3 regions of the Paenibacillus sp. FSL H7-689 genome follow, and region 1 is predicted to be linked to each of the others. Evidence: predicted binding sites of a transcription regulator. Region 1 holds the regulator's gene; each other region holds the start of a gene.
What was found. Region 1 encodes LexA, which represses DNA repair genes until DNA is damaged. Its sites were predicted from a motif close to CGAACATATGTTCG; they were not measured.
Positions count from the first base shown of each region.

Region 2: a site for LexA is predicted at 1,377-1,390, ahead of recA (recombinase RecA). Genes of this name have one in related genera too.
Region 3: a site for LexA is predicted at 2,612-2,625, ahead of addB (helicase-exonuclease AddAB subunit AddB). Genes of this name have one in related genera too.

Region 1 covers NZ_ASPU01000028.1:127,060-138,249, reverse strand. Annotated here, with positions in the region: gene C170_RS20255 (ABC transporter substrate-binding protein) at 1-335, opposite strand, end outside; gene C170_RS20250 (carbohydrate ABC transporter permease) at 473-1,345, opposite strand; gene C170_RS20245 (ABC transporter permease) at 1,358-2,287, opposite strand; gene C170_RS20240 (HAD family hydrolase) at 2,877-3,668, opposite strand; gene C170_RS20235 (hypothetical protein) at 3,697-4,206, opposite strand; gene C170_RS20230 (DUF896 domain-containing protein) at 4,332-4,541, opposite strand; gene C170_RS20225 (LysM peptidoglycan-binding domain-containing protein) at 4,637-5,014, opposite strand; gene lexA (transcriptional repressor LexA) at 5,311-5,937, shown strand; gene C170_RS20215 (aldehyde dehydrogenase) at 6,042-7,343, opposite strand; gene C170_RS20210 (hypothetical protein) at 8,075-8,386, shown strand; partial or broken gene C170_RS30500 (IS3 family transposase) at 8,491-9,790, opposite strand; gene C170_RS20200 (adenosine deaminase) at 9,939-10,613, opposite strand.
Region 2 covers NZ_ASPU01000014.1:151,610-162,799, reverse strand. Annotated here, with positions in the region: gene C170_RS10545 (competence/damage-inducible protein A) at 1-1,216, shown strand, start outside; gene recA (recombinase RecA) at 1,460-2,524, shown strand; gene C170_RS10535 (regulatory protein RecX) at 2,807-3,544, shown strand; gene rny (ribonuclease Y) at 3,855-5,396, shown strand; gene C170_RS10525 (TIGR00282 family metallophosphoesterase) at 5,550-6,344, shown strand; gene C170_RS10520 (stage V sporulation protein S) at 6,462-6,722, shown strand; gene C170_RS10515 (dipeptidase) at 6,808-7,809, shown strand; gene pduL (phosphate propanoyltransferase) at 8,003-8,575, shown strand; gene miaB (tRNA (N6-isopentenyl adenosine(37)-C2)-methylthiotransferase MiaB) at 8,888-10,444, shown strand; gene C170_RS10500 (RicAFT regulatory complex protein RicA family protein) at 10,747-11,160, shown strand.
Region 3 covers NZ_ASPU01000055.1:54,315-65,504, reverse strand. Annotated here, with positions in the region: gene C170_RS24395 (Na/Pi cotransporter family protein) at 1-725, opposite strand, end outside; gene C170_RS24390 (class I SAM-dependent rRNA methyltransferase) at 1,114-2,490, shown strand; gene addB (helicase-exonuclease AddAB subunit AddB) at 2,690-6,193, shown strand; gene addA (helicase-exonuclease AddAB subunit AddA) at 6,190-10,617, shown strand; gene C170_RS24375 (exonuclease SbcCD subunit D) at 10,671-11,190, shown strand, end outside.

The sequences.
Region 1 (11,190 bases):
CCAGAACTGATTAGAAGAGATCTCTTCTGAGAATAGTCACTCATAGGAACAATCGTTGGCTCAAGTGTAACACCAGTCATTTCAGTCATTTTTTTGAAAAGCAACCAGTCTTTTTTGTACGGATAGGTAGGTTGATCACTATACAGTATCGATAGATTAAACGGCTCAGTCGCCTTGAATGTATCCCCTACATTGTACGTCTCCATCGCTGACTTGGTTTGAACTTCTGTGACGTCACCTCCGGCTCCATTACCGTTGCTACATGCTGCCAGAACAACGGTCATCATTGATGCCAACACCATTTTACCAACAAACTTACGTGGCTTTTGATTCATTTAGGTTATCCCCCTGAATTTGGTTTAGGTTGACCTTGACTTAAAACTTTTTAATCAATAAAAAGCGAGCGCTCGCCTTTATCACCGGAGTGTTCCGTGTAAATCATCTTTAGTTCAATTTATATAGCTGCTACGTATTACTGTTTAACAGACCCTAACATGATACCGGTTACAAAGTATCTTTGAACAAATGGATAGATGGTGAGTATCGGCAAGATGGTTAATACCATCGTTACTGACTTAATATTGGCAGCAATCTGTGTCAGGTTATCAGCTGAGGTTGCACCGGCAGATGCCCCGCTTGTCGCTCCTGCAATCATATTGCGCAAATAAATGGTGACCGGGAACAGTTCTTTTTTGTCCAGATACAGAAAGGCTGGGAACCAGGAATTCCAATGACCTACTGCGTAGAACAGCACCATGGTTGCCATAACTGCTTTACTAAGCGGCAATATAATGCGTAACAAGATCCCATATGTGTTCAAACCGTCAATGGAGGCAGCTTCCTCCAGTTCTTCAGGCATATTTTCAAAAAATGACTTCATGATCAGCATGTTGTATATGCTAATTGCGCCAGGAACAACAAGTGCCCACATGGTGTTGTTGAACCCAAGGGAATTAATCAACACATAGTTTGGAATCAATCCACCACTGAAGAACATCGTGAATACGGCGAACATGGTCAGAAACTTGCGACCCATCAACCTCTTTTTGGACAGGGCATATGCGAAAATAGTCGTCATAAACATGGAGATTAACGTACCTACTACAGTGTAGATAATCGTATTTTTATAATTCGTCCAGAACATACTGTCACGTGAGATGGTCTTGTATGTCTCCACATTGAATCCTCTTGGGAACAGACTAACCTTGCCCGAATTAATATAGGACTCACTACTGAAGGATTGAGCCACGACATTTAAGAATGGATAGAGCGTTATAAATACCACGAACAGCAGAAAGATGACATTGAATACTTTAAATACCTTGTAAGATCTGGATTCCTGCATGGTGCTCCTCCTTTACCATAAGCTTCTTTGTGTCAGTCTGCGTGAAATGGCATTTACGGAGAACACCAGAATCAGACCGATCAGCGATTCGAACAAGCCAATTGCGGTAGCATAACTGAAGTTACTGGATTCCAGTCCAACCCGATACAGGTAAGTGGAGATCACATCAGATGTCTCGTAGATAAGCGGATTGTACAAGAGTAAGATTTTTTCAAATCCAACTGCCAGGAAATTACCCATGTTCAAAATCAATAACGTCACAATCGTTGGCAAGATCCCTGGTAACGTTACATGAATCGTTTGCTTCCACCGATTGGCACCATCGATACGCGCAGCTTCATACAAAGAATCATCAATGGTTGTCAGTGCAGCCAGATACAGAATCGCTCCCCAACCCATACCCTGCCATACCTCGGAAGTGATATAGATTGTTCTGAACCACTCAGCCCTCTGCATAAAAGGAATATTGTCTCCGGTGAAGAAAGCCACCAGTCCATTAATGGAACCATTCACTGCTGTCAGCTGCAGGATCATACCCGCAACGATAACGATAGACAGAAAATGAGGCAGATATGACGCGGTCTGTACAAACTTCTTGAATCGTTTACTTTTCACTTCGTTAAGCATCAAGGCAAAAATGATTGGAACCGGGAATGTAAAGAGTAACGCAAGTCCGCCTAACATCAGCGTATTACCGAATACTCTCCAGAAGGTAGGGTCCTCAATGAACATTTTGAAGTACCTTAATCCAACCCACGTTTCTCCAAATATACTTCCCCCGGGAACAAAACGTCTGAACGCAATCACATTACCAATCATCGGTCCATATTTGAAAATAAGGAGATAAATGATGGGAAGGATTAATAGTGAATACAGCTGCCAGTCTTTGCGAAACAAGGTTGCTGCCGTTCGTAATCTGCTCTCTTTACGTAAAGATGTCATGGTTAACGTTGTTTTAGCGGTTTCCGACTCCATGTGTTTTCACTCCGATCCAGGACTTGATAAGTAAGAGTAATTCATGTACAATCTCCATCGTTTCTCCTCTTGTAGAAGACAACAACTCCTTTAACTTCACCCCCACTACCAAATAGATAATTGCTGAATGTAAGCGATATCAATTTGATGTATTATGTAGAATCACACAATCCAAGGTGCTTCACCTCATTCATTAGCACTTACTAAGTGGTGTGATTTCCAAATCGGAAGAAGATACTCTAAAATATTAAGCGCTTACAATCAATCGAAAATAATAAGCAATAACTCCCTGCCTCCATTTAATGAAGTAAGTCAAAAAGATATTGCTTTATGACAATTTAAATACTAGTCATACTAGTATGTTAGTTATATTCTAATCCAGCTTCCCTCTAATTTCAATAACTTTTAGCAAAAAAAATGGAGATCTCTTTTAACAAGGTAATTTACTCAACAAGCTCAAATAAAAAAACATTGGTAACTTCAAGAACGACATCATCGTTCATTGAAGCTTCCAATGTTTCAGGGTGCTGAGGAAAGATGTTATAACTGATTCCGCTTAGAAATTAGCAATAAGCTGATTTAATTCCGATAAATGTGTTATTTCATGGTCTGGCGCATACGCTTCATTGTTGGTCTTATGCTCACGGTTAATCCATACGGATTGGATGCCAGATGATAAAGCACCACGAATATCAGTCGTTAACTTGTCTCCAACCATCATGCTCTCTTCGGGTTTAACACCCAGTTTACTCAAAGCATGTTCAAATATCGACGGATCTGGTTTTCCTTTTCCGAAGTTACCCGAGATAATAATCTCATCAAAGAACGGAGTCAATTCAGGTACACCATCCAACTTTTCTTGTTGCAAAGCAGGACAACCGTTTGTTAATAATAACAGTTTGTACTTTCCTTGTAACTGACGCAAGGTATCCATCGTTTCTTCGTACACATGAGGTCTGGATCTCCGTTCTACTCCAAACTGCGCAGCAAGTTGTTCAGCAAGATCTTCCCGATCTATACCCAACTTCAACAAGCCACGACGCCAGGATTCTTTACGGTAAACTGGAGCAAGCTGTTCCAACTGACGGAACTCAGGTTGATCCCCACCAGTAAAGTTTGCCCATAGGCCTTCAAACGGATTGATTCCAATCATTTTGGTAAAAGGAAAGGTTTCATATGATTCATACAGCCCACGTGCCTCATTACGAACAGCTTCTTCAAGTTCTTCTGGTTTTACCCCAGTCTCTTTCGCTGCGATTAGACAAGTCTCATGAAAAGCTTCTCGAACACTACGCTCATCCCATAATAAAGTATCATCCAGGTCGAACAAAATCGCTTTTAACGCCATTCCGATCATCTACCCCTTTATGCAATAATTACTTTTCGACGGTTTCCATGGTGATCTGGTGTGCTTTTGCAAATTTCAGCAAACGTTCTGCAATCGCATCTGTATCGTAACGGTTCAATAACTTGGTAAACACCCATCTTTTCCCGCGACTGTTATGTTCGATAACAACTGTACCTGGTTCAATTCTGAATTTGACGATATCGTCAACCCCAATTGAACGTTCACGATTACCCTTCGTCGTTATAATCCGATTACTGCTAATCTTGATGTATGGACGGCGAAGCATGAAGATGACTGCCAAAAATACGTAAAGCAGCATGGTCACCCAGTCCCAAGTTGTCATTGGAGCTTGCACAAGGAATGTGCTCATAAACAGATACAAAAAGGCGAGACCGATCAAAAATATTGGGAACAACAAGCTGCGTCCCTTAAAGACTTCTTCACCTGGTGTACCTGTGATTGGTTGACCACTTTTTTTGCGTTGCTGATTTAACTGCTTGGAATTTTTCTTAACCGTTCTCTCGAACGAACGCGACATGAGAATCCCCCTTATGTGTCTTTGTATCGGCTTACATAACTGTAAACCAACATTTCCCCCTATAAATTGCACACTCAAAATAACAGGAAGAAACCTAAATATCATAATGATATCATTAGGTTTCGTTAGTGTTTGAGTTTGCCTTGGTGGCCTTTGTCATTCTCATCATCAACAATCTCAATGGTATCCAGTTGTTGTCTGAAATTGCTGCGAATATTACTCAAATAAATCTCTCTTAGTTCGGCACGTTCAGCAAGTTCTTCCTCCGACAATCCAGTGGACTTTTGCTTACGAGCCAATTCGTTAATGCGTGCTACCAGACTATCTATATCCAAGCTTGTCCCCTCCAAAAATACAAAGTCATATTAACTTTGCCATTATAAAGGCAGCTTGTCAAGCTGACACGCGCTAACACTCATTGATGTGCATTTTATTCTGCAAATTGCGGTAGAGCTAGTACTTGACCCACTTGGATGGAAGTTGTATGAAGTTGATTCACTTTCTTAATTGCTTCTATATAAATACGTGTATCCATATTCGTCGGTTTATGTTCCAAAGAAATACTCCATAATGTTTCCCCTTGTGAAACAGCTATCTTTCCTCCAGGCAGAACATCATTCTCATTGCCGGCAAATACAGTTAAAACGGTGCTGCATCCAATAAATATAATCATAGAGGTAATGACTACCTTTAACATCCATGAAGAAATCTTGAAACGCGCTAAAACCTTCTTGTAGTTCCCTATGTTAGACTTCACCAGTTCCGAATTCATTGGTTCATAAATGCTTTGATAAGTAGAATATCTCATTAAATACCCGCCTCCAAACGTTTGTTCCTATCTATTGGAATCAATATAACACGAACACTTGTTTTGTTCAATAGATTTTTAGAACAATTGTTCGCTTCTTTTTTGAAGGAGACATATCTTATTTCAAGTACTTTTGCAAAGCATTTGCAGTATTATGCTCTGACTTTTGGACAATTTCTGTTCTATAAGTTAAAAAACACTGATTTAATGCTATTTTATTTAGAACTTATGTTTGTACGAACGGAGGTTCTATGTTATAATTTTCCCAAACGTTACTAAAATGGGGTTGATACGGTATGTCGAAGATATCCAGCAGGCAGCAGGCTATTCTGGAGTTTATACGAAATGAAGTCCGGTTGAAGGGGTATCCTCCTTCCGTACGGGAAATTGGTGAAGCGGTTGGACTGGCTTCCAGTTCAACAGTACATGGACATTTGGATCGTTTGGAGAAAAAAGGTTTGATCCGACGCGACCCTACCAAGCCAAGAGCCATTGAGCTTTTGAGCCAGGAAGAATCTGAGCATTCTCATCAATTTGCTCATAGCGTTGCACGTATTCCTGTTGTTGGTAAGGTTACAGCCGGGGTTCCAATCACTGCAACCGAGAACATTGAAGACTACTTCCCTCTTCCTACACATTATGTAGGCGAACAGAAAGTGTTTATGCTTTCGGTAGTCGGAGATAGCATGGTGGAAGCTGGAATCGTTAACGGAGATTACGTTATTGTCCGTCAACAGCAAACTGCTGATAACGGTGATATCGTCGTTGCAATGACTGAAGACGATGAAGCTACAGTGAAAACGTTCTATAAAGAGAAAGATCATATTCGCCTTCAACCGGAGAATGCGACCTTCGAACCTTTACGTTTGAAACATGTTAGTATTCTGGGTAAAGTCATTGGCCTTTTCCGAGATATTCATTAATATTTAACTTGAGTAACAAAACTAGATGTAATGAAATACGAAAGAGGTTATCCTGATCAACAGGACAACCTCTTTTTTCATGTTTATGTTATTTTAGCGGCTAATTATTCACTGCGTTTCAGAACACTCTTGTGATGCGAGAACACATCAAAGCTCTGTTGTCCGTGATATGAGCCCATACCGCTCTCTCCTACACCACCAAACGGGAGGTAGTGTGAAGTCATATGAGAAAGTGTGTCATTAATACATCCCCCACCGAAGGATACTTGATTCAGAACCTGATCCTGCAGCTGCTCATCCTGTGTGAAGAGATATAGCGCCAATGGTTTTGGCCGGCGAACAATCTCATCCAGCATAGGATTCAGGTCACTGTACGTAAATACAGGAAGAATCGGACCGAAGATCTCTTCTTGCATGACAGCTGATTCCCAGTTCACATCACCAATTACCGTCGGCTCAATAAGCAACTGCTCACGTACAGAACGCCCACCAATTAGTGTTTTGCCATCTGTGAGGAATTTCGACAACCGATCAAAATTACGCGCGTTGACAATATGCGGGAAATCAGAGTTCTGTAACACATCGTCCCCAAATTTATCTTTGATCTCTGCGCCAATCAGATTGATCAATTCATCATGAACTTGTTCATGCACAAGCAAGTAATCCGGAGCAACGCAAGTTTGCCCTGCATTCAGGAACTTTCCACGAACAATACGCTGGGCCACCAGCTTCAGATCTGCATCACTGTGGACAATAGCAGGACTCTTGCCCCCTAGCTCCAGGGTTACAGGAGTTAAATGCTCCGCTGCTGCCTTCATAACAATGCGACCAACCCCCGTACTGCCTGTGAAGAAAATATAATCAAACTTCTCTTTCAACAATGCTGTGCTAGCCTCGACTTCCCCTTCCATAACCGCAATATACTCCTGAGGGAAGATCTCCTGAATCAGATCATACGTCAGACGAGATACGGCTGGTGTTAATTCAGAAGGCTTGATAACTGCACAGTTACCGGCTGCAATTGCTCCAATCAGTGGACCAAAGGCCAGTTGGAAAGGATAGTTCCAAGGTGCAATAATAAGAGCCACTCCGTATGGTTCAGGGTAAATGGTACTCACCCCATCCGGCATAGCCGAATTGGTTGGGACTTGTTTTGGTACAGCCCATTCCTGCAGGTGTTCTAATGCAAAATCCAGTTCACCCAGAACAATGCGAATCTCGGAACCGTAAGCTTCCGCCTCTGATTTGTTCAAATCTGCCCGAAGTGCATCTTGAATCCGTTGCTGATACTTTTCAATTCCCTTTCTAAGCTGTTGAAGTGCATTAATCCGATACTCGATATTTTTAGTTTGTCCTGTATAAAAAAATGTACGTTGTTCTGTCACAAGTTGTTTTGCCTGATCCATATTAACATCTCCAATTAATTATTTAAAATTAAATTGTTTAAAATTTAATTAAAGTATACCTCTTCTATATGAAACTTTCAACATACAAATGAAACATCCATTTGTATGTATTTGAACGATGGTTGGAATTTTAAATGAGTGAATGCTAGTATTCCTTTCTATTTCATGGCTATCAGAATTTCTAAGGAAGTTTGATTTAAATCTTTTGCTTCAGACAGTTTAATATTAATGAAAAGTGAGTTTTGCGATTATCTAAATCGACGAACGAATATGTTTGTTATAAAGGTAAGCCTTGGTCACAGATAAACACAAAAATGTTACGTGGGCAAGTGAAGAAGAATCAGGGGACATGTTTTGGCAATTTGCTTTCAGATGATTTATCCATTCCCGGCCACAACTTCACAACGAGCAGATTTTAATCCAACAACTACTCCTGAGAGCTGTCTTCGAAGAAAGGGTTAAATAATATCAAATCAACTTGTACTACTTCTATTAAAAAAAGTCATCTAGTATCTCACTCATCCGCTGCATTTCATGATCGTCCAAATCTGTTTAGATTGGATATACTATTTAATCAGTTGGAGGAATTTTTGGAAGTTACGTTAGTAGATCTGTAGGGGGTGAAATACAAATCACAATGTAATATATATCATAATTTTACATAGAATTATATGGTATTTTTAGAAAGTAAAGTTTTATAATTCATTCAAAAAAATTTAGGAGGTATTTACATGAAAAAGAAACTAGCCACAATTGGAGCGCTCACTGCTATAGTAGCAAGTATTGCTGTTCCAGCATCACTTGCTTCTGCCTCATCTTCTGTTCAAGGTTCTTTAACTGCACAAAGTGTTACGATTCAGGCGACGCAAAAATATGTGAGATATTCAGATGCTAACAATAAGTATGGAGATGCGAAGTATGTTCCAAAGACATATACTTATGCTGATGGAGTTTGGTATGGAGTACTCAATCTAGCATCTACTACCTACTCAAACGGATTATATTACGGAAACTATGAAGGTTACGTAACGAAAATGGAGTAATTTTGTCATCACAATAAAATTCACGTATATTAAATATAACAATACTAAAAGAAGGCTTCTGAATTCTAAAGTGTACCCTTTGTAAAGGACATTTTGAAAAAAAACTAGGCAACTTGTTGAAGCTGCTGTCTGTATTTTACAGGCGGCAGCTTTTTCAAATTCCATTGCCCTCGATAATGATTGTAGTACGTCATATAACTCTTAATTTCTCGTTTTACTTCTTCTAATGTTTCGCAATCTTTGATATTCGTTTCATCCTTAAAATGCCCAAAGAACGATTCTTGGGGAGCATTATCCCAACAATTGCCTCGACGTGACATGGATTGTCTTAATCCCATTTTCTTCACTACGGATTGGAATTGTGGTTTCGTATAACGAAAGCCTTGATCAGAATGGATCAACGCATCTTTGGTTAAATGGCGATGCTTCTGTAATTTACGAAGCGTGTTTAGCGCAATTCCTATACTTAACGAAGAAGAAACTTCATACGCTAAAATTTCATTCGTCTGTGCGTCTTTAATCGTCGATAAATACGCACGTTTATTGACTTTTTACGTTAAATATGTGATATCGCTTAATAACACCTTTCCCGCCTCGCCTGGCTTAAAATTGCGCTGTAATTCGTTTGGACAAGTGCGATGTTCTTTCGTTGCTTTTGCCATTCTACGGGCTGGATTAGACTTTCGAATGGGACAGATGATCTCAAATTTCTTCATGATCCGGCGAATCCGCTTCAAGTTGAACGTCATTTTGTACTGATTTTCTAACGTCATTTTGATTTGGTGTGCTCCTTTTTTTCGTCCACGAAAATGATACGCCTTTACAATCTTATCTGTTTTGGCTTTAGCTACACGCTTCTGCACTGATTTTTCAGAGAAGCAATTGTAGTATCCAGAACGTGATACTTCCATAACATCGCATAGATAGCTGATTAACCGTTTCATTTATACGTTCAGATCGTCCGATAAATGAGTTCAAACTTCAGCTCTGGTGCCACTTTTATTTCTTTTTCAACATCTGCCTTTCGAGTAGATCGAGTTTTTTTAGCAGTTCATTTTCCGCTCGTAACAATTGATTTTTTGCTTCTAATCGTTCAATCTTTTGTTCTAATGTTAATTCACGTTCCGATGGGCGACCTGAATTTGTTTTACGTGTATCCTGTAAGCCTTCTACACCCGCTTCACGATACGAAGCACGTCAACGTTTTCCGGAAGAACGAACACGCTCCAAACCAATACATTCAACATCTAAGCCTGCTTCTTCAAAAATGTCTCGTGGCAGTTTCCCCTGTTCATTTTGTGCAATGAAATGGCGCTTAAATTCATCGGTGTACGTAATCGCCTTTTCGCTAACAGCGATTACATTTGGATTCCGTTTTAGCAGTTCTTGTTCTTTCTTTGTCAGTAATCTTTTCGTCGTAACATTTCCGCTCCAACCTCTTTTTTTTCATTATAAACAAAATACCCTATAAGATGGGCTTTTTTCAAAGTGTCCATCTTATAGGGTACATTTTAACTTTAATCGGCTTTTTCTATCCCACAACATAAAAGAATTAATACTCGTTTACTGGACCACAACCAAAAGGTTGGCAAGTCTGGATTGTCGAAGCGGTATCAATAAAATCGGTATAATCATGATATTTGTAATAATGATGGTCTTTCCTGATGAATAAAGTCGCATTAAAATCACTATGCTTAACATCTCTAGTATATGTTTTTGTTACCCAATAGGCTCTGGGTGCATCCTTAGAAACATAATAACCACCGATGCTTACAAGTATGCCCGCTATTCTACCACCTACAGGTCCTCCTATAAAGGAAGCAAGTATACCTGCTATTGCAGAAGCAGTTGCATATATTATCTCTGTGGAATTTTCTACTTTGCCTTTATATACATAACCGTCTGCTAATGCTTGTGGCGAGAAACTGAGATCTTCGTGAATAGGTTTTATTTCGTTTGTAGCATAATTCACTTCGCCAGTTTGAAGATTTTCATACTTTACTTTAGTCTCATCAACTTTTGTAATTTTTAACTTATCTTTACCATTTAAATCTGTTGCAATATAATAGCTGTCATATTGAATTAATGTAGAACCGTCTTTAAAAGTGATGGAATTATCGGTTGTACTTTCGACTAGTTCTAAAAGGCTATTTTCCACTTGAAGTGCTGGGAAAGAATTTGCCTGATCTTGAGCGAATGCTGGAATTGAGATAGATGTAGAAAGCATGACTCCGGCTAAAATGTTTTAGCAATTTTCATTGTTTGTATCATTTTAGTCCTCCATTCAATTCTAATCTTTCTTTTTTCTAAAAAAATCGAATTTGATTACGTAATCAAACAAAGATGTAATCACAATAGCACCAATTGGAATAAACAAATAAACCCAGAACGGATTATTTGGAGCTTCGCCAGGCGGAGAATCTGTTAAAATAAAGTAAAGAACAATGCAATAGATTATAGCCAATACAATACCTGTTATGTTTCTATTTTTCATAGTTGCTCTCACCTCTTGTTCACAGAATCAAGTATTGTATTTCCAACTCAAAAATATTATGACATAAATTTGGTATAATTTCTCTTATATACCTTAAAGTTTTTAAATAATATTTATGATGATAGCTTTAACCAGTATAATCCCCTTTGCTCAACAACTATTTTCAGTACTATATTTCGTTTTTAATATCTGACTCCCTATCTCAGCGTTGCAGTTGCTATATAATAATATGTAACTTCTCATGCGCTAGGATACTAAATGATATTTTCAGTTAAACGCACAATGATTAGACACATCTCTATTCCGACAC
Region 2 (11,190 bases), on a different contig from region 1:
TGGACAAATCGTCAATACCAATGCCAGATACCTATCCCGTGAATTGGCTGCGATGGGGATCGATGTATATTTCCAAACGGTGGTTGGGGATAACCTGAACCGACTTAGTGAAGCTATTCGCATTGCCCAGAGCCGTGCAGACGTTATTTTATTTTCCGGTGGCATCGGACCTACACAAGATGATCTGACCAAGGATGCGCTCGCAGCTGTTCTTAACCGGAAACTGCATACAGATCGAATGGCAATGGACAAAATTGAGAGCTTTTTCAGAGATCGTAATGTGGATATGACAGAGAATAACAGACGTCAGGCGATCGTTATTGATGGCGGAACACCTCTGGCCAATGAAACGGGCCTCGCGGCAGGAAATGCGATTTCTGACAATGACAAATATTATGTTGTGATGCCTGGACCACCTAAAGAGTTGATTCCAATGTTTGAACAGGAAGTCAAACCTTGGCTGTTCCAGCATGTACTCACAGAAGAGATGCCGATCTATTCCCGAATGCTCAAATTCGCAGGTATTGGTGAATCTGCTCTGGAAGATCGACTTCTGGATCTGATTGACGCGCAGACAGACCCTACGATTGCTCCTTACGCGAGCGAAGGCGAAGTTACGGTACGTGTCTCCACAAAGGCTGAGAGTGAGGGAGAGGCGAAGCTGAAGCTGGATGCGATGGAAGTTCAGATTCGGGAGCGTTTGACAGAACATCTCTACGCGAACGAGGATGTGCCTATAGAGTACACGATTGTAACCATGATGTCTGACATGGGGCTGACGCTCAGCGCTGCTGAGAGCTGTACAGGAGGGCTTGTCATGCAAAGTCTGACCTCTGTACCCGGAAGTGCGTCAATGCTCAAAGGTGGTATTGTTTGTTACTCCAATGAAATTAAAGAAAAGCTGCTGAATGTGCCTCATGATTATCTGGAGGGTGAAGATGCACCTGGGGCGGTAAGTCCTGAGGTTGCAAAAGTGCTTGCTGAGCAGATCCGCATGATTGGCGATGCTGATTTTGGCTTGGCTGTTACCGGTGTAGCTGGACCGGGATATTCGGAACGCAAGCCACCCGGACTTGTCTTCATCGCTCTTGCGGAACGTGGAAAAGAGACGGAAATCCATGAGCTGCGTATTAATGGTAATCGCGAGACGGTTCGCATTCGTTCAGCCAAAGCAATTCTATATCGCTTATGGCAAAAACTTGTGGCGATGGATTGATTAGTTAATAGCTTCGATTGCATTTACAGTTCCAAGCAAGTATAATTAAGGAAGACGGAAGAACCGTAGAATTAGGCTTTACAGCCTTGTTTACGGTTCTTTTTTCTGTTTAATGGAAAGTTTCCTTGGGGAAGAGGCGCCTCGGCCTTTACAAAAAAAACGAATGTATGTTCGAAAAAAAGCTTGGCAAACGTGTTAAAACAAGGTATCATTATCTTATAAACAGTAAAGGGTGTGAGCTTATTGTCAGACCGTCGTGCCGCGCTTGATATGGCGCTCCGTCAAATAGAGAAGCAATTTGGTAAAGGATCCATCATGAAACTGGGTGAGTCCACTCATATGAATGTGGAAATTATTCCCAGTGGTTCCTTGGCTTTGGATATTGCATTAGGAACAGGCGGCTTGCCTAAAGGCCGTATTGTTGAAATATATGGACCTGAATCCTCTGGTAAAACAACCGTAGCATTGCATGCTATCGCTGAAGTACAAAGAGCGGGTGGACAAGCTGCATTTATCGATGCCGAGCATGCTCTTGACCCACAGTACGCAAGCAAACTTGGTGTTAATATTGATGAATTGCTTCTGTCTCAGCCAGATACGGGTGAGCAAGGGCTGGAAATTGCAGAAGCTCTTGTACGCAGTGGTGCAGTAGATATCGTCGTTATTGACTCTGTAGCCGCATTGGTTCCAAAAGCAGAGATTGAAGGCGAAATGGGCGATTCACACGTTGGTTTGCAAGCGCGTTTGATGTCTCAGGCGCTGCGTAAACTGTCTGGTGCAATCAGCAAATCCAAAACAATCGCAATCTTCATTAACCAGCTTCGTGAGAAAGTCGGCGTTATGTTTGGTAACCCGGAAACAACACCTGGTGGTCGTGCTCTGAAGTTTTATTCCACAGTACGTCTGGATGTGCGTCGTATTGAGAGTATCAAATCAGGCAATGACATGATTGGTAACCGTACTCGTATTAAAGTTGTGAAAAACAAAGTGGCACCTCCGTTTAAACAAGCGGAAGTGGATATCATGTATGGCGAGGGTATCTCGAGAGAAGGCAGTATCATTGACATTGGTACAGAGCTGGACATCGTTAATAAAAGTGGTGCATGGTATTCCTACGAAGGCGAGCGTTTAGGACAAGGTCGTGAGAACGCAAAGCAGTTCATGAAAGAGCATAAAGATATTGCTGACATCATTGAACAAAAAATTCGTGTAGCCAGTAACTTGGTTACTGCAGTTCCTGCGCCAACGAGTGAAGAGCAACAAAAAGAAGCAGCAGAAGAACAAGAATTGTTTGAAATCAACGAGTAATCTCTCAAAACCTCCCTTGTAGGGAGGACCCTGAGGGTGTTCCCCATTGGACTCCGTAAACTTATCTGATTGAGCTTGGATCAATCTGGATAATGGATTGTAGTGGGAGTACTCGTGCTGTCTAACAGCCCCTGTCCCAATGGACAGGGGCTGTTAGCACGCTAACTGTGGAGTAAAGGCCGGGCAGAGTTCCCGGTCTTTTGTATTATTGGTGTTCTTTGTCTTATCTGAAGGTGTGTTTGGCGTAGTCAGAATGAAAATGTTATGAAAGGGGAGACCAGAATGGATCAACATGACGAGGATTTATATGAAGAAGCAGTACAGGATGGCCTATCCCAATTTCCGGACAACGAAGAACTTATTATTACACGTGTAGAACGAACGAAGAGCAGGCAAGCTCGTTATCGAATCACTTTTGGCATCCACTCCATTACGGTTCTTGAAGATGTGATGATTAAATACAGGATGACTCAAGGTAATACGTTTATGAAGAAGGATCTGGAAGATATCATTCTAGCTGACGAGCGACAGCGGACGTATGCACAGTCTCTGCGTTTTTTGGAGCATAAGCCACGTACGCGCCATGAATTAAGTCAGAAACTTCGTCAGAAGGAGTTTGCTGCACCTTTGATTGAAGAGGCGCTGGATCGGCTTGAGCGGGAGAACCTGGTGGATGACGATCTATTTGCGAAGGAATGGACAAGACAGCGTATGGAGGGCAAGCGGAAGGGAAAACTGTGGATAAGGCAAGAGCTGCGTCAAAAGGGCATTGCCAATGATCTCATTGTTGAGGCACTAGAAGGGATAAGTACAGATGCGGAATTTGAGACTGCTTTGAGTGCCGGACGAAAAAAATGGAATCAGGTCAAAGGGGACGTCAAAGAGAAGAAAAATAAAACGCTTCCCTTCCTAATGAGACGTGGTTTTTCAATGGATATGGTGCGCAAGGTCGTGAATTGTTTAATTGAAGAAGATGAGGCTGGGGACCCTGAAGATGACGAAGCGTTGTTATGGGATTAGCAGACTAGAGTCTCTATACTGCATTCTCTTGACAATTTCTTTCGTCAAATACTAAAATGGACATGAGTCTGTAAGAAATGGACAACCCTTTTTCCTTCCAAAAAAGCGGTTTCGGTTTCTTAAGATTTATACCATTCTTAATTATGGGTTCGCTGGAAACAGTGAATAGTACGTGGAAACATGTACATGTGAAATGAAAATCGGCGGGGGATCGCCGTGAGTATTCGTTATTCCCAAACATATGTAAGGTTTGAAAACTGCAAATTGACCCAAGGAATGCCTTGGAGGAACCAACGAGGAGGTGAACAGTATGAATCCTGCAATCACGATCGCTCTCGTTGTGGCCGCGCTAATCATTGGGTTCGGAGTAGGGTATTTTATTCGCAAATCTCTTGCAGAGGCTAAAATCTCTAGTGCGGAACAAGCTGCCGTACAAATCGTGGAGAACGCGAAGAAAGAGGCAGAGGCACTGAAGAAAGAAACGGTGCTGGAAGCGAAGGATGAAATCCATCGCATTCGTGCTGAAGCTGAAAAAGACACTCGTGAACGTCGGAATGAAATTCAACGACAAGAAAGACGATTGTTGCAAAAAGAAGAGTCGCTGGATAAAAAATTGGAATCACTCGAACGTAAAGAAGAGCAAGTGGCTAACAAAGAGAAACGAATTGATGAGACTCAGCAGCAGATCGAAATGATTTACAAAAACCAGGTGACAGAGTTGGAACGTATATCCAACCTCACCATGGAAGACGCACGCAGTATCATACTGTCCAACGTAGAACAGGAAGTTCGTCATGAGACGGCTCAAATGATCAAGGACATTGAACAACAAGCGAAGGAAGAAGCGGACAAAAAGTCCCGCGAGATTATTACACTCGCTATCCAACGTTGTGCGGCTGACCATGTAGCGGAAACAACGGTTTCTGTTGTTACCCTGCCAAATGAAGAAATGAAAGGCCGGATTATCGGTCGTGAAGGACGTAACATCCGTGCGCTTGAAACCCTTACAGGGATTGACCTCATTATCGATGATACGCCAGAAGCTGTTATTCTGTCGGGCTTTGACCCGATTCGCCGTGAGATCGCCCGTACTGCCCTGGAGAAACTGGTGGCTGATGGACGTATTCACCCGGCACGGATTGAAGAGATGGTTGAGAAATCCCGCAAAGAAGTGGATGAGCGCATCCGTGAATACGGTGAGCAAGCTACCTTTGAAGTGGGCGTGCATGGTCTGCATCCGGATCTGATCAAAATTTTGGGCCGGTTGAAGTTCCGTACAAGTTACGGTCAGAACGTCTTGAAACATTCCATGGAAGTCGCTTATCTGGCTGGACTGATGGCTGGCGAACTGGGAGAAGACGTAACTCTGGCAAGACGTGCAGGTCTATTGCATGACATCGGTAAAGCGCTGGATCACGAAGTGGAAGGATCACACGTCGAAATTGGCGTGGAACTGGCGAAGAAATACAAAGAACATCCGGTTGTAATCAACAGTATCGCGTCCCATCACGGAGATTGCGAAGCGACTTCGGTCATTGCCATGTTGGTTGGCGCAGCAGATGCGCTCTCCGCAGCAAGACCAGGCGCACGCCGCGAAACGCTGGAAACGTATATCAAACGACTGGAGAAGCTGGAAGAAATCTCAGAGTCCTTCGAAGGTGTCGAGAAATCGTACGCCATTCAGGCCGGACGCGAAGTTCGCGTTATGGTACAGCCTGAGAAGATCGATGATGCTGAAGCCTTCCGCTTAGCCCGTGACATCACGAAGATGATTGAGAATGAACTCGACTATCCGGGTCACATCAAAGTCACCGTCATCCGGGAAACCCGTGCGGTTGAATACGCAAAATAGAGCATTACGGAAAAGTGGCCGCAGTAGTGGGCCACTTTTCCTGTTGATAGCCTGTTAAAGGCAACTACACATTATGGAGCATGAGATAGAGTCCTGCAAAGGTTCAACATTTGAAGTAAGAGGACTTTGCAGGAATTGAGGAGGCAGTAATCAATGAAAGTTTTGTTTATTGGTGACATTGTAGGTAACGTGGGACGTAAGGCATTAAAGGAAAATTTACCGTACCTGAAATCAAAGTATAAGCCACATGTGGTGATTGTGAATGGTGAAAATGCGGCAGCAGGTCGTGGCATTACCGGTGCAATCGCAAATGAGTTTTTCAACTGGGGTGTACATGGTATTACACTTGGTAATCATACTTGGGACAATAAGGATATTTTTGATTTTATAGATGATGAGCCCCGCATGATTCGTCCAGCGAACTTTCCACCAGGCACACCAGGACGAGGGTACACGGTTGTCAAAGGTGAAGGGAAAGAGCTAGCAATTGTCAATCTTCAAGGAAGAACGTTCCTGCCTGCTCTGGATTGTCCATTCCGTGTAGCTGATGAAATTGTAGATGAGCTACGCCAAGACCATAAATGTATTTTAGTTGATATGCATGCTGAAGCAACGTCAGAAAAGATTGCCATGGGATGGCACCTGGATGGACGTGCGTCTCTCGTTGTAGGTACACATACGCATGTACAGAGTAATGATGATCGGATTTTGCCTGGAGGAACAGCTTACTTGACGGATGCGGGCATGGTAGGACCTCGTGACGGCATATTGGGTATGGAGCGTGAGGCCGTGTTACGTAAGTTCTACACCCAGCTACCTGTACGTTTCGTTGTAGATGATGGCAAATGGCACTTCCACGGTGTTTTTGTTGAAATTGATGAAGCCACAGGTGCGGCAACACGCATCGAAAAAATTCGTCTGACGGAGGACGAGTGGCGCATGGAATAGGGGTATTGTCCCAATTTGCAGGGAAACCCGTCTAAAAAGAAGGAATTTTTTTGCCTCCCGCGAATAACATCTAGTAAGTGGAAACAAACTTTCAACATTCCCAGGGAGGTACTTACCATGGATGTATTAAAAGTTTCAGCAAAGTCCAATCCTAATTCTGTAGCCGGCGCTCTTGCAGGGGTTCTTCGTGAACGTGGAAATGCTGAACTGCAGGCAATTGGAGCGGGAGCACTGAACCAAGCCATTAAAGCGGTAGCGATAGCCCGGGGATTTGTAGCACCAAGCGGAGTTGACCTGATTTGTATTCCAGCTTTTACAGACATTGTGATCGACGGCGAGGACCGAACGGCCATTAAGCTGATTGTGGAGCCCAGATAATACATGCAGTATGCATTGAACCTGTTTACGATGTAGACAGGTTTTTTTGCGTTTTTTTGCAATAACATATGGAGGAGGGTTTAAGATGTCCATGTCTGATTGGCGTGTAGCTGATTTTCACTGTGATGCACTGAGCAAAATTTTGATGCAGCCTGCCCTTTCATTTGAAAATGCTCCACAACTGGATGTGAACTTGCAACGTTTGAAAGAGGGGAATGTAGGATTGCAGGCGTTCGCCATCTATTTACCCGAAGTACTTGGCAGAGGCAAGTTTGAACATGTCATGGGGCAGTTGGAGATCTATCGAAGACGTGTGGAGAGAAGTCAGGAGCGGCCTGGCGGCACACAGACGTTGTTATGGCGTGAACAGGTGGCTCAGGTGGGGCAAACAGGGGGGCCGTGGGGATTAATCACACTGGAGGGTGTGGATGGCCTGGAGGGCAACCTGTTCTATCTGGAGTTATGTTATCAGATGGGCGTTCGAATTATTGGACTAACGTGGAATTATGCCAATTGGGCGGCTGACGGAGTAATGGAGAAGCGTGGAGCAGGTCTGACCGAGAAGGGGAAGGAACTGGTGCGCCAGTGTAATGAAATCGGAATGCTGCTCGACGTGTCACATCTGACAGAGAAAGGTTTCTGGGAACTGGCTGACTTGAGCAAACGTCCTTTTATCGCCTCCCATTCCAACAGTTATAGCGTATGTCCCCATGTGCGTAATCTGAAAGACGATCAGATTCAGGCTATCATTGCCCGGGAAGGGCGGATCGGACTGACGTTTGTACCCTGGTTTGTAAAGCAGGAGGGTGAGGTATGTATAGAAGATCTGCTGCCTCATATTGAGGAGATCTGTTCTCTCGGCGGGCAGCATCATCTGATGATGGGGTCTGATTTTGATGGAATTTCAACGTATATTCAGAGACTTGAACATTCAGGACATTATCCGAGACTGACGGAAATCCTGCTCAAGCATTATGATGAACATTTAGTGCGCGGCTGGTTGTGGGGGAATGCGATGAGTTATCTGGGGGAACACTTGCCAGAGAGCAATCCGAAGATGCAGATGAAGGGGAATTCCATGAAATAGTGAACTGGTGTGTGCTTTGAATGTGTTGAATTGAAACTTGTTTTCCAAATAAAGGAGGGGAATGATGGTGAAATAAGTGTATTTCATGAATTTTCACCAGTTCGTTTTCATTTCACTCCAAAAAGGGGTATAATACCATTGGATTGTTAAGAGCCTGAGTACAGGCCATAGATAAACAAGGAGTGAATTTACAATGAGTAAAACAGTACCTGTGGGCGTATCTGCCCGTCACATTCATGTATCCCAAGAGCACGTTGAAATTTTGTTTGGCAAAGGTTATGAACTGACTGAATTTAAACCTCTGTCCCAGCCTGGCCAATACGCTGCTAACGAAACTGTAGCGGTAATTGGTTCGAAAGGACAGTTTGATAAAGTGCGTATCCTTGGACCTGTTCGCCCTGAAACGCAACTGGAGATCTCCATGACAGATTCATTTGCGATTGGTGTTAAAGCACCTGTACGTGAATCTGGAAGCATTGAAGGTACACCAGGAATCACAATTAAAGGTCCTGCTGGCGAAGTTACGATTGATAAAGGTGTTATCGTTGCTGCTCGTCACATTCACTTCCATACTTCTGATGCTGCTAAATGGGGTATCGAGGACAAACAAATGTTGAAAGTTCGTCTGGGTGGAGATCGCGGTCTTGTACTGGAAAATGTACTGGCTCGTGTATCCGATTCTTTTGCACTGGACATGCATATTGATACAGATGAAGCTAACGCTGCTGGCGCTCGTAATGGCGACACTGCTGAAATCATCGATTAATTACATGTAATAGCTTCAGCCCCCAATTATGGCGGACTGAATAACATATAAACCTGAGCACAGCCAACAGGGGCCGGTTAATTCCAGCCCTGACGGCAAGGCTCAGGTTTTTGTGTTTTCTGAGTGCTCTTCTGAGCATGGCATGTTTCGGATTAGACGAAGGGAGATGCGCTTTGGATGTGGAACTACAGCCCAATTCATGCTATAATTTGCTGTAATGCTCTTTTAATGTTCCAAGCAAGATATTCTTGTGGAACAGGGATGAATGAACGATTTTTTATTAATAGAGGCTGTAAGGAGTGACCGAAGGAAATGGCTAAAGACTCAAAAAAGGATTACTCCCAATATTTTGATTTTTCCGATGCCAAAGTAATTTCGCAAGATGAATTCAGCAAAAAGATAAGAATCCGGGGCCGTGAGATTAACATCAAATCGGAACCCAATCATCGTCAGGAGAAACAGCGGGGCAAGGAAGACGTCCAGGTGCTTTACGAAAATGCCGTTCCCGATGAACTGAAAAACATAGGGAAAGGTAAACACTATATTGTATATACGTATGGATGTCAGATGAACGAGCATGACTCGGAGACCATCAAAGGACTCCTTGAGTCTATGGGATATCAGGCTACAGAGAATCGCAAAGAAGCTGATATTATTCTGCTCAATACGTGTGCCATACGGGAAAATGCGGAAGATAAAGTATTTGGTGAGCTCGGTCACCTGAAAACGCTAAAACTCGAACGTCCGGGATTGTTACTTGGCGTATGCGGTTGTATGTCCCAAGAAGAAGGCGTCGTCAACCGAATCATGCAGAAGCATGGCTTTGTGGATATGATCTTTGGTACACATAACGTGCATCGACTGCCACATCTAATCCAGGAAGCGTTGTTCAGCAAAGAAATGGTTGTTGAGGTATGGTCCAAGGAAGGCGACATTATTGAGAACCTGCCGAAGAAACGTGAGGGTATGCGCGGCTGGGTGAATATTATGTATGGCTGCGACAAGTTCTGTACATATTGCATCGTTCCGTTTACGCGGGGCAAAGAACGCAGCCGTCGTCCTGAAGATGTCATTGCCGAAGTTAGGGATTTGGCACGACAAGGCTTTAAGGAGATCACGCTGCTTGGTCAAAATGTGAATGCGTACGGCAAGGACTTCACCGACCTGAACTACAGTTTTGGTGACTTGATGGATGCCATTCGCCAAATTGATATTCCGCGGGTACGTTTTACAACCAGTCACCCACGTGACTTTGATGACCACTTGATTGAAGTGCTGGCCAAGGGCGGAAATCTGGTGGAGCACATTCATCTTCCGGTGCAATCTGGCAGTTCAGAAGTACTCAAACGTATGAGCCGCAAGTATAACCGGGAACACTATCTGAAGCTGGCTGACAAAATTAAAAAGGCCATCCCGGATGTTGTGTTGACAACGGATATTATTGTTGGTTTTCCGGGGGAAACGGAAGAACAGTTTGAAGATACACTTTCCCTTGTCCGTGAAGTAGGGTATGATTTTGCCTATACCTTTATTTATTCCCCGCGTGAAGGTACACCGGCTGCAGTGATGGAAGACAACGTACCGATGGAAGTGAAGAAGGAACGTTTGAAGCGCTTGAACGAAACGATCAACGAATACAGCCACCGAAGCAATGAAGAGCAACGCGGCAAAATCGTTGAAGTGCTCGTTGAAGGCGAGAGCAAACGGAATTCCGAAGTTCTGGCAGGACGTACACGCAGCAACAAGCTGGTGCATTTTGAAGGACCTAAAGATTTGATCGGTACTTTCGTACAAGTGGAAATCACCGATCCGATGACTTTTTATATTAGGGGCAACCTGCTCTCCGAGCCGGTAGCTGCCAATCAGTAATACACACACACAAATAAGATGAATGATTTTTTGCACTTAGCGGGGTTACGCCGAGCGTAGCGAAGGTGACGGAATCGATTCTGTAGAAGCGAAGCGTTCGCCTTTGTCTCCGAATTTTAACCTTGAACAATCTTAATCGAAAAAATTCGGAGACAACAGCGATCAAAAGAACGATCCGACACCGCAGCGGTCACTCAGCAGTCGACTGAGCTTAATGCAACATTGAGTTTTCATCTTATATCATCTCATAGAATGGAGCGATTTCAGTGGCGCAGGAAGAAGTGCAGTACAACCATTATGGAATGCCAACCTACGATACGCGCAATCTGGTCATACGCGACGACATTATGGGAAAAGCCAAAGAATTGGCTGATATGCTCGGAACGAGTGAGGAAGTTAGACAGTTTCAACAGGCTGAAACCAAAATTCGGGATCATGAGCGCATCCAGCAGTTGATTGCAACGATCAAGAAAAAACAAAAAGAGATTGTTGCTTTTGAAAGCTTTAAAAATGTGGAGATGGTCAGCAAAATTGAACAGGAAATTGAAGATCTGCAAAGCGAACTGGACAGTATTCCATTGGTTACGGAATTCCAGCAGAGCCAGAGCGACATCAACTACTTGCTTCAACTAGTGATCTCTGTAATCCGGGATACGGTTTCTGAAAAAGTAAACGTGGAGGCTGGAACGGATTCACCTCCGACCAGTTGCGGTTAAATGACGGAAGGGTGCGGACGCTGTCCGCGC
Region 3 (11,190 bases), on a different contig from region 1:
GCGGTGATGCAGGTCCCCACATTGGACCCGATCACAATGGCGATGCCGATCTCCACAGGCAATACCCCTGTGGCTGCCAGCGTAATCGCCATGCTAATGACAGCTGCGCTGCTGTGAATGAGCGCTGTCAGACAGGCACCTGCCAGGAAGCCCCACCACAAGCTGTCGGCAGAGCGGTCGAGAAACCATTGAAATACGCCCATGCTCCGCAAGGGTAAGGCAATGGATTGCATCACCTGAATGCCTGTCATAACAAGTGCAAATCCCGCAGCTGCGAGGAAGCTGTACTGGATGTTAAACAGAGTCTGACGCGTGCGTTCAGGAGCGGCCAGATTGCGTTCACCAAGAACAACAAACATGGCCCAGCCCGTTAGCGACAGGACGAGTAGCGGAAGGGAAGCACGTCCGATCTGCAGTCCCACCAGCTCCGTCGTCAGGCATGTCCCGATGTTGGTGCCAAGGATGATGCCAAGTGTGCGCCCATAGGTAATTAATCTGGCATTAGCCAGTCCAATGGTGAGTACGGTGACCGCAGTACTGCTCTGTAACAAGGCCGTTGCGCCTGCACTGAAGGCCATGCCTTTCCATGGAGCAGAGGTGGCGCGATTGAGCCAACCTGCCAACATGGGCCCAGCCATGCGCTGCAAGGCCGTTTCCATCAGCTTCATGCCACCAAAAAAGATAATAAGCCCATAGAGTAGGGGCAATATCACATCTCTAAACATAGAAACATCATTCCTTCCGTCCGGTTCCTTAACTCATCCTATGAGTAAGAAGAGACAACCATGACAAGCCTAAAGGAATTCAGAGGGAAGCGACCTAAATTACCCCACCCCAATTCGGAAGATACGGTGATTCGTAACCGGAACGTCACTTAACTGCTGCACCCCAATTCGAAAGATACGGTGATTCGTGCAAGTGTAGTGGAGGGGACGAAATCGAATCTGAAGAAGCGAAGCGTGCGCCTTTGTCTCCGGATTTTCCCTTTAAAAAGGGAATCAAAAAATTCTGGAGACAACAGCGATCAGAAGATCGATTCGTAACCGGAACGTCACCTACGCGCCGCACCAAACCTATCTTTTGAACTATTAAATTAAAGGAAGTGGATCTACCTTGCCATCAGTTACACTCGAACGCAGTCGCAAAAAGCGGCTTGAACATGCACATCCATGGATATTTAACAATGAAATTGCCTCTGTTGACGGAAACCCGGAACCGGGAGATCTGGTCAATGTATTGAATCATCAAGGTCGCTATCTGGCGACAGGTTATTACAATCCTGCATCTCAGATCACTGTAAGGGTTGTAGCGTATCAACCTCTGGAGTCCGAACAGATGGACACCGCGTTTTTTGCAGCGCGTTTCCGCGATTGCTTGCGTCACCGGGAACGTTTTATCCATGATGGAGAGGCATACCGTCTCGTTTACGGAGAAGCTGATTTTCTACCAGGATTGATCGTTGACCGTTTCGGTAGCATCCTCGTTGTACAGTTGCTTACACTTGGCATGGATCGTTGCCGTGAAGCCATCGTACAGGCACTCATTGAAGTAATGCAGCCGGAAGGCATATATGAGCGCAGTGATGTCTCGATTCGTGAACTGGAAGGTTTGGAACAGACCAAAGGTCCGCTGTATGGAGAGTGCCCACGGCATGTCACTGTTACAGAGAATGGGCTACTCATTAAAGTGGATATCGTGGAAGGGCAGAAGACAGGTTACTTCTTCGACCAACGTGAGAATCGTGCAGCCATCGAACCGCTCATGAAGGGTTGGGGCTACAAGAGTGGAATCACACTTCAAACGACTGAGCAGGATGGCACAGAGCAGCTCTTGCCTGTGAATAAAAGCGGTAAGGTAGTTACATACCCATATTGGGATGGTGCCACTGTACTGGAGTGTTTCTCACACACGGGCAGCTTTACGTTGAATGCTTGCAAGTATGGAGCCAAAAAAGTGACTTGTCTTGATATTTCGGAGCATGCCATTGAGAGTGCACGAACAAATGTGGAGCTGAACGGTTTCACTGACCGGGTCGAGTTCGTAGTTGCTGATGCATTCCAGTACTTGCGTGAACAAGTGAAAGGGCTGGATGAACGTACCTCACGTGCACGTGCAGGCGAACAGAAAGTGGATACATCCAAAGCGCTTGCAGCTGGCGGTAAAACATTTGATGTGGTCATCCTTGATCCTCCTGCATTTGCCAAAACGAAATCAGCAGTTAAAGGTGCATGTCGCGGTTATAAAGATATCAATCTGCAAGGAATGAAACTGGTCAATGAGGGTGGATATTTGGTAACAGCCAGCTGTTCGTATCACATGCGTCCAGACCTCTTCCTGGATACGATTGCCGATGCAGCGGAAGATGCAGGCAAAGTGCTTCGTTTGATCGACTGGAAAGCAGCCGGTAAGGATCACCCACAAATTTTGGGCGTGGATGAAGGACATTACCTGAAATTTGCTATTTTCGAAGTGCGCAGTAAAAAGAATTAATCGTATGATTTTCGTTCCAATCAAGTATAGATCAAGTCAAAAGTCCACAGTGTGATAGCTGCGGGCTTTTTGCTGTTTTGCTGTGTTAACGGAGATGATCTCCGGTTTTACCGGATAGTGGCAAACGTATGTTCCGAACCAAGTCAGATATGTTATACTGGGAATTAAAATCTTGTACGTGTGGTTTGGAGGATTAGACATGTCCGTTCGTTTTGTTATTGGCCGGGCAGGCAGCGGAAAAAGCTTGCTGATTACCCGGGAAATTACATCCCTGCTTCAAAAGGAGCCGCAAGGCACACCTTTGATTTTACTCGTTCCCGAACAGAGTTCTTTTCGAACAGAGCAGGTATTGGTGTCTTCTGGAGCAATTAAAGGTACCATGCGTGCAGAAGTGCTCGGCTTTCGCCGTCTAGCCTATCGTGTAATGCAAGAAGCAGGTGGTTCTGCTCGTATTCCGATCGGAGCCGAAGGCAAAAAGATGCTGCTCTACAAGGTCATCCAGCGCCGTAAGGAAGAATTAAAGCTGTTTGGTGCATCCGGCAGCCAGCTGGGTTTTATAGGCGAATTAAATGACTTATATAGTGAATTTAAACGTTATGAAGTTGATCCATCATTGCTGGAAGACGGGCTGTCTGGAGGGAATACCTCATCCACTTCGCCAATTCTGGAGGACAAGTTGCATGACTTGAATCTGATATATCGTGACTATGAACAGGAACTGACCAATTTATATATTGATGATGAAGACACGTTGACCGAGCTGACAGATCGTTTGTCGGAAAGTGCATTGCTGCAGGATGCCCAGATCTGGATTGATGGTTTTCAGGGATTCACACCACAGGAGATGAGTGTGATTGGTCGGCTGATGTTGCAGTCCTCTTCCGTGACGATTGCACTGACATTGGATCGTCCTTATGATCATGGCGCACTGCCTGGAGAACTGGAACTATTTTTTCCTACGGCAAGTGCCTATGCGCGCCTGAAAGGAATGGCTGACGAACTGGGTGTAACGAGCGATATAACCGTGCTAGATTCGGAGATTCCACCGAGATACAAGGATCGTCCGGGACTTGCTCATCTGGAGGCTGGTTTCGACCGACGAATTCGTTGGAAAAGTGAAGGCCTTGATTCCGGAATCCAACTGGTTGCAGCGGAGAACCGACGAGCTGAGATGGAGGGAGCACTGCGTGAGATGCGGCGCTTGGCACAAAACGAAGGTGCGCGTTATCGGGACATGGCGGTACTTGTCCGGCAGTTGGATACCTACGCTGATATAGCTGAACCGTTATTCAGGGATTATGACGTACCCGTCTTTCTCGACCGGAGAAGAAATGAACTTCATCATCCATTATCTGAGTTTATCCGTTCCGCACTGGATATTGTTCGGCGCCACTGGCGTTACGAGGATGTATTTCGCTGTGTCAAAACGGATCTGCTGCTTCCGCGTGATGGTTCCATCACTCGTGAAGATATGGACCAGCTTGAGAATTATGTACTGGCTTGTGGTATTCACGGGTATCGCTGGACTGACGGCAAACCGTGGAAGTATGTACCAAGCCTGTCGCTGGAAGACAACGGTCAGGATGGCCGTAGTCGAGGACGGGATCAGATGCTTTCTTTAATGGAGAGCTGCCGAACGGTCATTACAGATTCCTTGGGTGCTTTTGAGAAACGAATGAAAAAGGCAAAGACAGCCAAAGCCCAGTGCGAGGCACTATACAGACTGCTGGAAGATGCTGAGATCGCATGGAAGCTGGAAAACATGTCTGCTGAAGCTAAGGCACAAGGTGACCCCGAACGGTCGAGAGAACATCGGCAGATGTGGGGAGCTGTGCTAGATTTATTGGATCAGATGGTCGATATGATGGGGAATGAACGGCTGGATATCACGCTGTTTTCCGGGATGATTGAGACCGGATTGACGGAACTGAAGCTGGGTCTGGTACCACCAGCACTTGATCAGGTTTTGATGGGTTCTATGGACCGTACACGCCTTCAGGACATCAAATACGTATTTATCCTTGGCGCCGTTGATGGTGAATTACCCGCCGTACCTCAGGATGATGGCGTATTAACGGAACTGGAGAGAGCGTTACTGACGGAAAGAGGCATGGCGCTTGGACCAGGTGCAACAAGGCAGATGCTGGATGAACGTTTTCTGATCTATACGGCACTTACAGCGGCAAGCAGCCAGTTGTGGCTGAGTTACCCGGTTGCTGATGATGAGGGGAAAGCACTGCTTCCTTCCGAGATTGTCCGCCATGTACGGAAGATGTTTGGTCTACAAGAACAGCCATTGCTCGCTCAACCACCGGTTGCGAACTCGGAAGAAGCGCATTGGTCCTATGTCACCCATCCGGGTCAGAGTCTGTCAACGCTTATTGGACAATTGCGCAAATGGCGCCGCGGAGAAGACATCCCTGAAATGTGGTGGGCGGTCTACAATTGGCATGTATCTCGAGAGACAAGCAGACCTCAGCTGGAACGGTTGATGGGATCAATCTTTTATCGTAATCGGGCATTACCACTACGTACAGCTACCAGTCGCAGACTGTATGGTACAGAGGTGAGGACGAGTGTCTCGCGAATGGAGCGGTTCGTCGCTTGTCCGTTCTCCCATTTTGCTTCGCATGGGCTGCGTCTCAAAGAACGGCAATTGTACCGCCTTCAGGCTCCTGATATCGGACAGCTGTTTCATGCTGCACTAAGCCAGTTGGCTATGCGATTGCGCGAAGAAAATCGTAGTTGGGGCAGTTTGACTCCAGACCAATGTCGTCAGGAAGCCGAGCAAACTGTGGAGCAGATTGCACCACAGCTGCAAGGGGAGATTTTGCTAAGCACCAAGCGATACGGTTATATTTTCCGCAAATTGAAGGACATTGTTAGCCGGGCATCGGTTATTCTTGGTGAACAGTCCAGACGTGGAAGTTTTGAACCGATTGGATTGGAGCTTGATTTTGGACCCGATAAAACACTGCCGCCACTACGTTTTGAACTGGAGAACGGCTGTGTGATGGAGATCGTGGGTCGAATTGACCGTGTAGATGTCGCAGAAGGAGAGAATGGTCTGCTCCTGCGTGTCATTGACTATAAATCAAGCCAGACGGACCTCAAGTTACATGAAGTGTACTATGGTCTGTCATTGCAAATGCTCACCTATCTGGAGGTGCTGCTTAGTGCTGCCGAAGAATGGCTTGGGGAAACGGCGATGCCTGGAGGAACGTTGTATTTCCATGTGCATAACCCGCTGTTGCAATCCGCAAACGGCATGACATCGGAGCAGGCAGGACAAGAACTGCTGAAACGGTTCAAAATGAAAGGTTTGCTGCTGGCGGATCGGGATGCAATCGCTCAAATGGACAACACCCTGGATAAGGGGTATTCAGCGATTATTCCGGTTGCCCTTAAGGCAGATGGCAGCTTTTATAGCAGTGCAGCTGTAGCTACGCCAGAGCAATGGGATACGCTGCTTGCTTCGGTTCGCAGTAATATCCGTGAGATTGGTACCCGGATTACGGATGGGGATGTGGCCATTGAGCCTTATCGTATTCAGCAGGAAGTGGCGTGTACGTTCTGTCCGTATAAGCCTGTTTGTCAGTTTGATGAGAATATAGAAGGAAATGAATACAACCTGTTGTCCAAACCGGGCAAACAGCAAATCTGGGATATGTTATCTCACACCAAGGGAGGGGAAACATCATGACGAATATGCCAAAACCGGAGGGTAGCTTCTGGAGTGATGACCAGTGGAGTGCCATCTCGGAAAGCGGAGAAGACATACTGGTTGCCGCAGCGGCGGGATCAGGCAAGACAGCCGTGCTGGTTGAACGAATTATTCGCAAGATCGCAGATCCCTCCCGAGGATACAGTGTGGATCGTTTACTTGTAGCTACGTTTACCAAAGCGGCCGCCGCCGAGATGAAACAACGGATTCGGGAAGCGTTGGAACGTGCGCTGGAAGAACAGCCTGGAGAAGAGCATCTGCGTAAGCAGCTATCGCTGCTTGGACGGGCATCTATTACAACGCTGCATTCATTCTGTATGGAAGTCATTCGCCGTTATTATCAGCAAATTCCGTTGAACCCGGCTTTCCGTATCCTGAATGAAAATGAAGCGGAAATCATGCGGCAGGAACTGCTTGAAGAACTATTTGAGGAAAAGTATGGCGAAGAAGATGAAGGGAGTACATTCCGCGAATTAGTAGACTGGTTCAGTGGAGAACGAAACGATGATGCGATGCATCGACTGGTGCAACGTTTGTATGATTTCTCCCGCAGTCATTCCTGGCCGGATCATTGGCTCTCGGAGATGGCATCTGCTTTTCAGGTGGAAAGTGTAGAGGCACTTGGACATTCAGCATGGGTTCAGAGTATTTTGCGTGATGCGGCTCTTGCTTTAAGTGGTGCAGCAGGATTGCTCCGTCAAGGCATTCATATTTCCATGCAGCCTGAAGGTCCGGCACCTTATGCAGATACGTTAAAAGAAGACCTGGTGATGGTAGAAGAACTGTTGTCTGCGGCCCAGGTTATGCCATGGGAAAGGTTGCCTGAAGTGTTTCAACCCGCTACATTTGGCAAATTGAAACCTTGCAAGAAAGATCAGACGGACCCTGCTTTACAAGATCAGGTGAAGGAACTCCGTGAGGCTGCGAAAAAGGCAGTTACCGACCTGAAAGGTTCATTGTTCGGGAGAAGTGCGTTTGCGTTCTGGCAGGAGTTGGAGCAAGCGGCACCACTCATGCAGGAGTTGTCGAGGTTGGTTAGTACATTTGGAGAACGTTATCGACAGGCCAAACAGGAACGTGGGCAAGTTGACTTCAGTGATCTGGAGCATTACTGTCTTCACATTTTGCGACATGAGGATTCAACGCCTGAACTGTCGATGCCTTCCGATGCGGCTATGGAGTACCGTTCGCGATTCGATGAAGTGTTGCTTGATGAATATCAGGATACCAATACGGTTCAGGAAGATATCGTGAAACTGATCTCCAGAGAAAACCCGGGTAACCGATTCATGGTCGGTGATGTCAAACAGAGTATCTACCGTTTCCGGTTGGCTGAGCCAGGTCTGTTTATGAACAAGTATCGCCAATATGGAGCGAGCACAAATGAGGACGGAATGGTGGAAGAACGTCTGCATCGTACAGGTCAACGTATTGATCTTGCGCGGAATTTTCGTAGTCGAGCAGAAGTCGTGCATTCGGTCAATATGATATTCCGGCAACTCATGAACGAAGGTGTGGCAGAGATTGCTTACGATGAACGAGCTCAACTGGCATATGGGGCTACCTTCCCGTCAGAAACACTTGGTGATGAGGCGTATACACCTGAACTCATGCTGATCGATCGTCAGGGTGGTGGTCCTGATCTGACAGAGAGTACGGATGAGAATGGGGATGCATCGGTCTCCGCAGAACTGGAGAGTGCCGAACTTGAAACAGCCCAGTTGGAAGCGAGGGCAATCGCAAGGCGTATTCGGGAGATGGTTGGAGACACGGACAAACCTGCCCTTCATGTATATGACAAAGCTCTGCAAACGATGCGCCCGGCACGTTACGGTGACATGGTCATCTTGTTGCGTTCAACATTGATGTGGGCTCCGCTCATGATTGAGGAGTTCAGACAGCAGGGAATTCCTGCTGGAGGAGAACAGAGCAAGGGTTATTTTCAGGCTACAGAAGTGGAAATCATGATGTCTCTGCTTCAGCTTGTTGATAATCCAAGGCAGGATATTCCGCTTGCTTCCGTGCTTCGTTCCCCGATTGTTGGACTGGATGAAGAGGAACTGGCACAGATTCGGCTTGGTGACAAAAGACAGTCATTCTATGATGCGGTTATATCGGCTGCGGGAGATTGGAGCGATTCCTCCACTAATGCTGTACAACAATCCCGGCAGGATAATCATCCTGATTCCAATATGGTCCAGTTGCAGTGGCCGGAAGCCTGGGCAGAGATGGAACAGGGACAGCGGGAGACAGCAGCTTCAGTCGAGGCAGAGATCCTGGATGATGTCTATGAATCCGATGTGCATACATTGCATACAGATGGAATGCAAGATGCTGGTGTTGCGGGACATGCAAGTGAGGATTTGGGCATAACGGAGATCTCAGGCTCGGAATTACAGCAAAAGTTAATTCGTTTTATGCGTCAATTGGAGCAGTGGAGACTTGAGGCAAGGCAAGGCAGTCTAAGTGAACTGATCTGGCGTATGTATCGGGAAACCGGTTATTTGGACTGGGTTGGTGGTCTTCCAGGAGGGCTGCAACGTCAAAGTAATCTTAAGGCATTGTACGACCGCGCACGACAATATGAGGAATCAACTGCGAATCGCGGCTTGTTCCGTTTCCTGACCTATGTTTCCAGACTGCGGGAAAACGGGGGAGACCTCGGAACTGTAGCAAGTAGCTCTGGTGAGCAGGACAACGCCGTACGTATCATGACGATTCACCGGAGTAAGGGTTTGGAGTTTCCAATTGTCTTTGTCGGTGGCATATCCAAGATGTTTAATCAGCAGGACTTGAACGCACCGTTTCTAATGCATAAGGAACTGGGATTTGGTCCGAGGTTTGTGGATCGTGAGAATCGGGTTGCCTATCCTACATTAGCCAATCTGGCGATTCGTCGTCGTGCGCAATTTGAACTGCTTGCTGAAGAGATGCGTGTGTTGTATGTTGCGTTGACCCGTTCCAAAGAGAAAATGATTTTGCTGGGTACTGTAAAAGATGCCGCGAAAAAAGCGCTCGCGTGGTCTCAGGTCAAGGATAGCCCTGAATTGGCATTGCCAGACTATCTGCTTGCTGCTGGACGGAGTTACCTGGACTGGATTGGACCATCCCTGATGAGACATCCAGATGCGGCTGTGCTGCGTGAACTTGCTGGAAGCAATGATTCGTTCTCAGCTTGTCTTGCAGATGATCAATCACGATGGGCGATCTCTATTATTTCCGCCGATCAGGTATCCCGTGACCATGTGGTAGATCTGACACTCGGAGAAGAAGACGGGATAAATGAGGTACGGAAAGAACGAATTGCTGCACTAAAAGCCGTCCAACCCGTGAAGTTGGTTACATCTTCAACTGTAGAAGAGCTGACGAAGAGTGCACAAGATACGGCTAACCAAAACATTGGAGATGAAGGTGCAGACATAGTAGCTCTTCAACAAGAGGAGACACGGCTGATCAACGAGGTTGATCAACGACTTTCATGGACGTACCCCTATGAAGCAGCAACTCAAGTAGCAGCCAGTACATCTGTCACGGAGTTGAAAACGTTACTTGCGATGCAGGATATCCAGTCCGTAGAGGTGATGGAGGAACTGGGAGAACAGTCCGAGAAATTATTGGCTCACAACAACCCAGAAATCAATTACACCAAAGATGAAGCAGGCCATGTACTACGTGGCGTATCCGATGAATCTAACGAGCGTGAGACTGGATCATGGACAGATTCAAACGGTACGGTGAACCTTCAGGATGCGGGATCTGCAGGTACGTCTTTCAAACTGCACCTGCGTCGTCCCAAATTCATGGAGGCAACGCAGTTGACAGGGGCAGAACGGGGGAACGTGTATCATACGTTGATGCAGCATCTTCCTATAGATGGATCATCTGTTGATTCACAACTTATTGAACAGACAATTGAGCGATTGATTAAGCTTCAGATTTTGCTGCCCCATCATGCTGCGGCTATCGAACCTGAAGAACTGGCCGGATTTTTCAATACAGAACCAGGGAAAGAATTATTGCGTGCAGCGTGGGTGAAACGGGAGATTCCGTTTGTGTATGGACTTCCGGCACATCAGTCTCCTGTGGAATGGCTACATGAACGGGCGGCGAACTCAGATATGCAGATAATAAATGAAGATAGCAAAATGCAGGCAACGATTGAAAATGAAACCGTGCTTGTACAGGGGATTATCGATTGTCTGTATGAGGTGGACGGCGAGCTTGTCTTGCTTGATTACAAGACGGATCGGGTATTGGAGCATCGTGGTGGTTTGGATGAACTCACCAAAAATTATCGCTTCCAGCTAGATCTGTATGGACGGGCCATTGAAGATATATTGGGTCGGAAAGTTGACCGGAAATGGCTGTACTTTTTTGATGGTGGACATGCAGTGAAATTGTAAAAGATCGGAATTTAAAACCATGGATTTCATATGGGAGAGGGGTGGAACGGACGATGCGTATTTTGCATACAGGGGACTGGCATTTGGGAAAAACGCTGGAAGGACGAAGCCGACTGCGTGAACAGGAAGATTTCGTTGATGAACTCGTCAGGGTCGCTGATGAGCAACAGGCAGATGCCATATTGATGGCCGGAGATGTGTATGATTCGGTTAATCCTCCCGCAGCGGCGGAACAACTTTTTTATGAAGCTGCAGCACGTCTGACGGAGCATGGAAGACCTCTTGTGGTGATTGCAGGGAATCATGATCAGCCAGAACGTGTAGCTTCTGTAACTCCACTTGTGAACAGACAGGGCATTACACTCGTAGGGATGCCTACTTCAGAAGCGGTAACCATCCATGCAAAGCGAACCGGAGAAATTGCACAGATTGCCGCATTACCTTATCCTTCTGAAGCCAGATTGAATGAACTGCTGACAACAGATGGGGACGAAAATGTGCTTCGTCAGGCATACAGTCACCGGGTGGGCATGTTAATGCAGCGTCTGGCAGCTTCTTTTCGCCCGGATACCG